Regions from separate parts of the Halalkalibacillus sediminis genome, predicted to be linked through region 2. Evidence: predicted binding sites of a transcription regulator. Region 2 holds the regulator's gene; the other holds the start of a gene.
What was found. The regulator CtsR, encoded in region 2, represses protease genes until heat stress. The targets are predictions, from matches to a motif close to ATGGTCAATAAAGGTCAAACA.

Region 1: the regulator CtsR is predicted to act here: its motif matches at 1,632-1,652, upstream of clpP (ATP-dependent Clp endopeptidase proteolytic subunit ClpP).

Annotation. Positions count from the first base shown of each region.
Region 1 is NZ_PJNH01000002.1:554,122-558,537, forward strand. It holds gene CEY16_RS08870 (HPr family phosphocarrier protein) at 92-346, shown strand; gene CEY16_RS08875 (dihydrofolate reductase family protein) at 421-957, shown strand; gene clpP (ATP-dependent Clp endopeptidase proteolytic subunit ClpP) at 997-1,575, opposite strand; tRNA gene CEY16_RS08885 (tRNA-Arg) at 1,817-1,888, shown strand; gene CEY16_RS08890 (hypothetical protein) at 2,000-2,359, shown strand; gene CEY16_RS08895 (GGDEF domain-containing protein) at 2,581-3,693, opposite strand; gene CEY16_RS08900 (ATP-binding protein) at 4,191-4,416, shown strand, end outside.
Region 2 is NZ_PJNH01000005.1:78,842-83,257, reverse strand. It holds partial or broken rRNA gene rrf (5S ribosomal RNA) at 1-66, shown strand, start outside; gene CEY16_RS14810 (MgtC/SapB family protein) at 257-949, shown strand; gene CEY16_RS14805 (CtsR family transcriptional regulator) at 1,222-1,686, shown strand; gene CEY16_RS14800 (protein-arginine kinase activator protein McsA) at 1,702-2,244, shown strand; gene CEY16_RS14795 (protein-arginine kinase McsB) at 2,244-3,308, shown strand; gene CEY16_RS14790 (ATP-dependent Clp protease ATP-binding subunit) at 3,328-4,416, shown strand, end outside.

The DNA.
Region 1 (4,416 bases), on a different contig from region 2:
GTTCAAATGGTTAAAATCATGTATAATGAAGCAAATAAAAACGCTTACAATCTTGTGAAGAAAACCACTTGAATGGAGAGGGGTAGAAGTTTTGGTTGAAAAGGAAATTACGGTTAAACTAGAAACAGGACTGCAAGCCAGACCTGCTGCAAAGTTCGTACAAGAAGCAAATCGATATTCCTCTGATATTTTCTTAGAAAAAGACGGGAAACGTGTAAACGCAAAAAGCATCATGGGTGTTATGAGTTTAGCAATCGGCTCCAATGAAGTAGTTGCGATCAGCACAGAAGGACCTGATGAAGATCAGGCGCTAGAATCTTTAATTACTTTAGTTGAAAGTGAATAATTGTGAGTTAATGTGCACGGACTAATCAGGGCCGTGCGCATTTTTTAATCCAAAATAAGTGGGAGGGATTTGACTTGGACTCTAACAGAAAAGTCATTTTGTTCATTGCTACAAGTTTGGATGGGTTTATTGCTGACCCTGATGGTGGAATCGAGTGGTTACAAAAAGCAGAAAGTGTTGGTAATGGTGATAATGGATTTGGAAGGTTTTACGATACTGTGGATACCCTTTTCATGGGAAGAAAAACGTACGATCATCTTATGACTTTAGTCGATGAATTTCCTCACCAAGATAAAGAAGCTTATGTATTTACACGATCCGATCGAAGTACGGAAGAGCATGTGAACTTTGTGGATCAAGATATGCCTACCTTTGTTCAAAACTTGAAGCAACAAGAAGGAAAGAATTTGTGGTTGGTGGGAGGCGCGGATTTGACTGATGAGTTCATGCAGAATCAGTTGATTGACGAGATGATCATTACGATAATCCCGGTGGTCTTAGGAAAAGGAATCCCGCTGTTCAAATCAACGGACTTTTCATATGACTTGGAGTTACATTACACGGAACGGTTCGGTGACTTCATGCAACTTCACTATAAAGTAAAAAAATAGACTACCGATCAATTCGGTAGTCTATTTATGTGCTTTCAATTATTTTTGCATTACATCGTCAACTAAGCCATATTCTTTCGCTTGTTCAGCAGTCATGAAGTTGTCACGATCTGTATCGCGCTCAATGATTTCCATTGGTTGACCTGTGCGTTCGGAAAGAATTTTATTCAATTTCTCGCGCATTTCAACAATGCGTTTCGCATGGATTTGAATGTCACTAGCTTGACCTTGCGTACCACCTAATGGTTGGTGAATCATTACTTCACTGTTTGGTAGTGCGTAACGTTTTCCTGGTTCACCCGCTGCAAGTAGGAAAGATCCCATAGATGCAGCCATACCAACACAAATAGTTGATACATTAGGTTTAATGAACTGCATAGTGTCGTAAATAGCCATTCCAGCTGTAATCGATCCACCTGGTGAATTGATGTATAGTGAAATGTCTTTATCCGGATCATCTGCAGCTAAGAATAACATCTGAGCAACGATGGAATTTGCCACATTGTCGTCTACAGGGCCTCCAAGCATGATGATACGGTCTTTAAGTAAGCGAGAATAAATATCGTAAGCACGTTCTCCGCGGTTTGTCTGTTCAATGACTGTAGGTATTAAGTTCATAAAAAATATGCCTCCCTTATTCCTTATCTTTGATTTAACATCTTTATCTTACTTGATTGGTCAATAAAGGTCAAACAAAATGTTCACCTTTTACTATATGCACCTTTAACAATTTTCCCAACATCAAAAGCAAATAAACGTAGCAATTACTACAACATTATCATATGTCAGTGAAAATCAGAAAAGACGAGCTTGAATTATATTTGTAGAAAACGTATAATTACTATTGCGATTTAAACACGCCCTCGTGGTGTAATGGATAACACGCAAGATTCCGGTTCTTGTAATGAAGGTTCGACTCCTTCCGAGGGCATACATAGGTGTTTGAAGGTCACTTTTAAAACCTTTAGAATCTCCCTAATCCCTTTAATATCAAGGGTTGGGGAGATTTCTTATTTTTCGAGTCTACGGAGGAGGTTATACGATGGGGTACATATTATTAATCATTAACACAATAATCATTATATTTTCCTATTGGTTTGTGACGGGGGGATATGACTATTTATGGGATTTTAATTCAACATTAGAGGAAATTATGTTAGCCATAATTTTTTTGGCTGTCATTTATTTGGTGTTTTGGGGTATGGTTGGTGTAATAAAAAAAAGAGCCCCACACTTGTTCAAAAACACACTGGTTTGGTTGGCAGTAACTCCTAATATTATTGTTGCAATTCTATTATTTGTGAACGCCTACTATACATCGCTGGGGGTATATTCAGCTTTTTTGGGACTAACTGTTTTAGTTTCTGTGGTAGTAATCCCTACATTGATTAATAAAATCTAAAAGCATCAATTTTTACCCCCACGATTTGAAGGTGGCCTGTTGCTTTTCCGACTGACAAGATGTGTTAGTGTCGACGTTGGTCACAGGACGTGACCGAACCAAGTCGACCCGCAGGAGTCTCGCGTTTTTTCTATATCAATGATAAATACAACAATGAGCTTTAACAGAGCCTTTCTTATAAATAACATTGTTTGCGAAGGGGGCATGTCCGTTTAGAGAAGTTATACTTTAATGTACTCTTCACTTTCTTTAGATGAGAAGGAAACTTTGTTTCTACCCGTTTGTTTTGCTCTATATAACGCTTGATCTGCCTCTTCTATAAGCATTGAGGGTCTTTCGGTTGTTTCGTTGTAGCTGGCTACCCCTATAGAAACTGTGATTGAAATGGCTTGACCTGTAGTCAATTCAAATGAATAATTTTTGACTGCTGATCGAATTTTTTCGCTTAAATCTGAGGCTCTTTTTAAGGGACAATCTAAGAGAATGATTGTGAATTCTTCTCCACCATTTCGACTAACGATATCATATGGTCGAACAGTATTTTTTAAGATTTTACTCAAATTGATAAGTACTTGGTCGCCCTCTTTATGTCCATAAGTATCGTTCACTTTCTTGAAATGATCGATATCAATATATAATAGGGAGAGGCTCTCACCTTTTTCCTCTGCTTGAGTACTAATAACGTTAAACGTTTCATCAAACCTCCGGACGTTATGAAGTCCTGTTAATCCATCAGTAGCTGCCTCAGATTTGTATTTATACAAAAGCCTGTGGCTTCTCCGGACAAACTCGACCGTGTAGAATGAAACAAAACCAGCAAAGTATGAAATGATCCAGTAAGAGACAATCAAAACGAACAATCGATCAAAATTGGGTAATAGGTAAGAAATAAAAGCTGCAAATATAATATTGGAAGCTGTTATTGATAGAAAGATCTTTTTCTTCTTAGATAAAGAAAGTCTTATGATTAACAGTGTTGCAGCAGTAATAAGTATGATTAAAGCAAAAGCAAAAAAAGCAGACATAGTAAACCCTATTAAAAAACGCCCCAAAATAATGCAAGTCATCGTGATAATTGCTGGGATGGCGCCACCATAATAAGTTACCATAATAACGGGGATATGGCGTAAGTCGATGAACGTCTGGTTAATTTCAATACTATATAGCATGAGAATGTTGCTTAAAATACCTCCAAGCATACCCACTATAAATTTACTTCTCAATGGTGAAGTAAGGGTCAAGGGTGTAGAAGAGGTTGATTGAGTATATAAAAATATTGCTGAAATCAAAATTGCGAAATTAGATAAAAGCTCTTTAAGTATTATGTGAATCACCTTTATTCAGTTAAAACTTTTGTTTAATAATATAAGCTACCAAAATGAAATGTTTGTTTTATTGTAAACAGAGTAATGAACAATAAAATGACTAGTTACATATTATACAATTTTAAGAGAGGGTCAAACGTTAACAGTTTGAACATTTAGTGACTTAAAGATAGAAAGCATTACAACTATGTTTGCTAAGTGATCGCAACCACATGAAGAACATCAATATACAGAGGGGTTGCATTAGAATAATGAAAAAATGCCGCTTAATATGATAGTATTTGTAGCTGAATCATATAAAAGGTTGATTATCTGAGTAAATCGAATTAATAATAGTGGTGATTATTCATGCAAAATCATTCAATGACTGATATACTTCAAAGGTAAGAAAAAAGAACTATCTTAAATGTACTAAAATAGGCTATGTTGAATAGTTTTAATTATCAGCACATTGGGTACAATTTTTAAGACTAACTAAAATACTTACTAATGAGGTATATACTTAAATGTTAAAAAAACGCATGTACATGTTGCAGGACCTGCCAGATTTCAAGATCGTAAGAAAAGATTTGAATCCAAAGCTTGTTCAATACTTCTATGAAGACCAAATGTTGGTTGACCTAGCTATTTATGAAGCATATACAAATGCGTTCATTCACGGTAATAAAAGAAATACTGATAAAATGATTCAAATTACCCTCTTATTTTTGCATCATTCGATGATTATTCGGG
Region 2 (4,416 bases):
CGTTAAGCTCTCTAGCGCCGATGGTAGTTGGGGTTCTTCCCCTGTGAGAGTAGGACGCTGCCGGGCAATCGAAACAAGCCAAGAAGACAATATCTTCTTGGCTTTTCTTGTAACGAAATACTGTTTTAACCGGTTATCATAAGATATTTATTTGTATAATTCTAGATAATCTTATAAAATTAATATTTATTGAATAAGAATTATAAGACCTAAAAAATTGATTCAGTACTTAACAAATTAAGGATGGGGAATAGCTATGGAGCTTCTAAAAGAATTTTTAGGGGAAAATTTCGATGTAATGTTGCTTAGGACATTATTGGCTACCTTATTATGTGGATTGATCGGCTTTGAAAGAGAACTGAAAAAGCATTCTGCAGGTTTTAGGACTCATATACTGGTAGGAGTCGGAGCGTGCATTATGATGCTTCTTTCAATTTATGGATTTGAAGCTTATATAACCCAATATGACACGATAAGATTTGATCCGGCCAGAATCCCTTCATATGTTATTAGTGGAATTGGTTTTCTTGGTGCAGGTACTATCATGGTCCATGGGGTAACAATTAGAGGATTAACAACTGCGGCTTCAATATGGACAGTTGCAGGCTTAGGATTAGTAGTGGGAGCAGGAATGTACCCTCTAGCTATTTTAGCAACAATTGTAGTGTTACTAAGTTTAATTTTCCTAAATTCATTTGAAAAACATTTCACTAAAAAGAAGTCAGATAATTTTATTCATCTGATGATCAGAAAAGATGTTCACATTGGGAAAGTGCTTGATATTTTTGATGAATTTGAATTACTTATCAAACGATTAGAGATTGAATCCGAAGGTAATGACCAAAGAAATGTATACCTTGAATTAGAGAAAAATCAGGAATTCAGTAAAAATGATATTTTGGATAGTATTAGTCAATTAGAACATGTAACCTATGTATACGAAAGATAAAAGTCTCCATGAAAATGGAGGCTTTTTTAATTTTCGCTCATTCGAATATATTGTGTAAATGCATTTATTTTCAACTGATGAATACTTGTAGAACCCAGCCATATCAGTCGTTAAGGTTGTTTGAGAACCATCTTTTGAAAAAGTTTTATGTTTGAAGCAAATCCCTTTGCATCACAATAGAAAATGAGTATAATAAAATTATAGTCAAAGATAGTCAAAGTCAAATTAAGATCAAAATAAATTGATTCATTCTAGTGAGGAGGGGGTGCACCTTGCGAAATATTTCTGACATCATAGAGGATTATCTTAAAAAAATCATTCAATCAAGCAATGGAGATGTAATAGAAATAAAGAGAAGTGAAATTGCAGACCAATTTGAATGTGTACCATCTCAAATCAATTATGTTATAAAAACGCGTTTTACAGTGGAAAAAGGGTATATTGTTGAAAGTAAAAGGGGTGGTGGTGGCTATATAAGGATTATCCGCCTAACTCCAAAATCGAAGGCAGAAATTATTGACGAAATGATGTTATTAAGTAATCAACAATTAAGTCAGCAAGCCAGCCTTGACTTAATTGAAAGGTTGTATGAAGAAGAGTTGCTGACAGCGCGTGAAGCAAGGTTGATGTCCAAAATAATGCATCGTCAAATTTTATCAATACCACTACCTGCTCGGGATGAACTTAGAGCTAAAATTTTCAAAGAATTATTAATGACCATAAAGATTCTAGATTGATTGGGAGGGTCAAGCATGAAATGTCAACGCTGTCAGGAAAATGATGCAGCTGTTCATTACACACAAGTGATTAATGGTGAGAAATCCGAAATCCATTTATGTCAAGATTGCGCTAGTCAGGATGGAAACATGGGTTTACCAAATGGTGGTATGTCGATTCATCAATTTCTGACTGGAATGTTTCCGTTTGATCAAAATCTAAATCAAAAACAAAAAGTACATCCTTCTAGAAGCTTAGTGTGCGACCGCTGCGGTATGTCGTATGAGGAGTTCAGAAGTAAGGGAAAATTCGGATGCAGTAATTGTTACAAGGCATTTGAAGCTTATTTGGACCCTATCTTTAAACGTGTCCACAGTGGCAATACTAAACATGTTGGTAAAGTACCAAAACGTTTAGGAGGAAAGTTACACAAGGAACGAGAATTAAACCAATTGAAAGAGAAACTTCAACAGCTGATTCAACAAGAAGAATTCGAAGAGGCTGCAAAAATACGTGATGAAATCAGAAGTCTTCATGAAGAAATAAACAATCCTCAACAAAAAGGCGGTGATTCATAATGTCGCTTAAGGATTTCATTAATGATGCTATTAGTCCTTGGATGAGTAATGAAGGTGAAGACAATGACATTGTGTTAAGTAGCCGCATTAGATTGGCGCGAAATTTAGAGCAGGTCCCTTTTCCGACTAGTAGTGATAAAGATTCTTTGAATAAAGTATTAGAATACATGGATCAGGAGCTTACAAACCAATCATTTCAGGACTTTAAACAAATGAAGTTGGTGCGTATGTCAGAGCTTGAGCCGGTTGAAAAAAGGGTTTTGGTTGAAAAACATTTAATCAGCCCTAACCTTGCAGAGAACAATGAAACTGGTGCGGCGCTGATTTCTCAAAACGAGCAAGCTTCCATCATGGTGAATGAGGAAGACCATCTAAGAATACAGCTATATTATCCAGGCTTTGAATTGTCTACTGCTCTGAAGACTGCACTGGATCTTGATGACTGGGTCGAAGAAAGAGTGAAATACGCATTTGATGAGTCCAAAGGGTATTTAACAAGTTGTCCTACGAATGTCGGCACAGGTCTAAGAGCTTCAGTCATGATGCATTTACCAGCCTTATCAATGACGAACCAAATGAGTTCGATTGTCCCTGAAATCAACAAATTAGGGTTGGTGGTCAGAGGGATATATGGTGAAGGTAGCGAAGCCCTTGGTCAGTTATATCAAATATCGAATCAAACAACCTTAGGTAAATCAGAAGAGGATATTGTAGAGGATCTACGCAGTGTTGTGAAGCAAGTCATTGCTAGCGAGCGAAAAGCGCGTGAATGGATTCAGAACCAATCGGGTATACAGTTAGAAGACCGTGTTTTCAGATCTTATGGTATTCTTGCAAATAGTCGAGTGATTGAATCAAAAGAAGCCGCTAAATGTTTATCGGATTTACGATTAGGAATAGATTTAGGTTTGATTAAAGAAATACCGAAGAATATTTTGAATGAGCTGATGGTATTGACCCAGCCAGGATTTCTGCAACACTATGCAAAGAAAACATTGACGCCACGCGAGCGAGATGTTTTCCGATCAAATTTAATACGCGAACGACTAAAATTAGAAGGATAATAAAGGGAGGTAATCATAAATGATGTTTGGAAGATTTACTGAGAGAGCTCAAAAAGTATTAGCATTGTCGCAAGAAGAAGCAATTCGACTTAGCCACAACAATATAGGTACTGAACATATTTTATTAGGTTTGATTAAGGAAGGTGAAGGGATTGCTGCGAAGGCGTTGCAATCATTAAATGTCTCTTCTGATCAGATACAGCAAGAGGTTGAGCAACTTATTGGAAAAGGTACGAACACAAGCCAAACCATCCATTACACACCTCGTGCAAAAAAAGTGATTGAGTTGTCTATGGATGAAGCTCGCAAGTTGAATCACTCATTTGTAGGTACTGAACACATACTTCTCGGACTTATCCGTGAAGGTGAAGGCGTAGCTGCAAGAGTATTCAATAACTTAGGCGTTAGCTTGAATAAAGCTCGCCAACAAGTGCTTCAGTTACTAGGAAGCAACGAATCCACTTCAAACCAACGCAATCAGAAACAATCGAATAATGCGAGTACACCAACGTTAGACTCTTTAGCTAGAGACTTAACAGTCGTAGCGCAAGAAGGAAATATTGACCCGGTTATTGGCAGAAGTAAGGAAATTGAACGAGTAATCCAAGTATTAAGTCGTCGTCGTAAAAATAACCCGGTACTAGTTGGGGAACCTGGTGTAGGTAAAACAGCGATTGCTGAAGGGCTTGCTCAACAAATCGTAAACAATGAAGTTCCTGAGATCTTACGCGATAAGCGTGTAATGACTCTTGATATGGGTACAGTTGTTGCGGGTACTAAATACCGTGGTGAATTCGAAGATCGTCTGAAAAAAGTGATGGAAGAGATTCGCCAAGCAAGAAATATCATTCTTTTCATCGATGAGTTACACACGTTAATTGGTGCAGGTGGCGCTGAAGGTGCAATCGATGCATCGAACATTCTTAAACCTGCACTTGCACGTGGAGATCTTCAGTGTATAGGTGCAACAACGCTTGATGAATATAGAAAATATATTGAAAAAGATGCTGCTCTGGAGCGTCGTTTCCAACCGATCCAAGTTGATGAGCCGACACCTGAAGAGTCAGTGCAAATTTTACAAGGGTTGAGAGACCGTTATGAAGCTCAC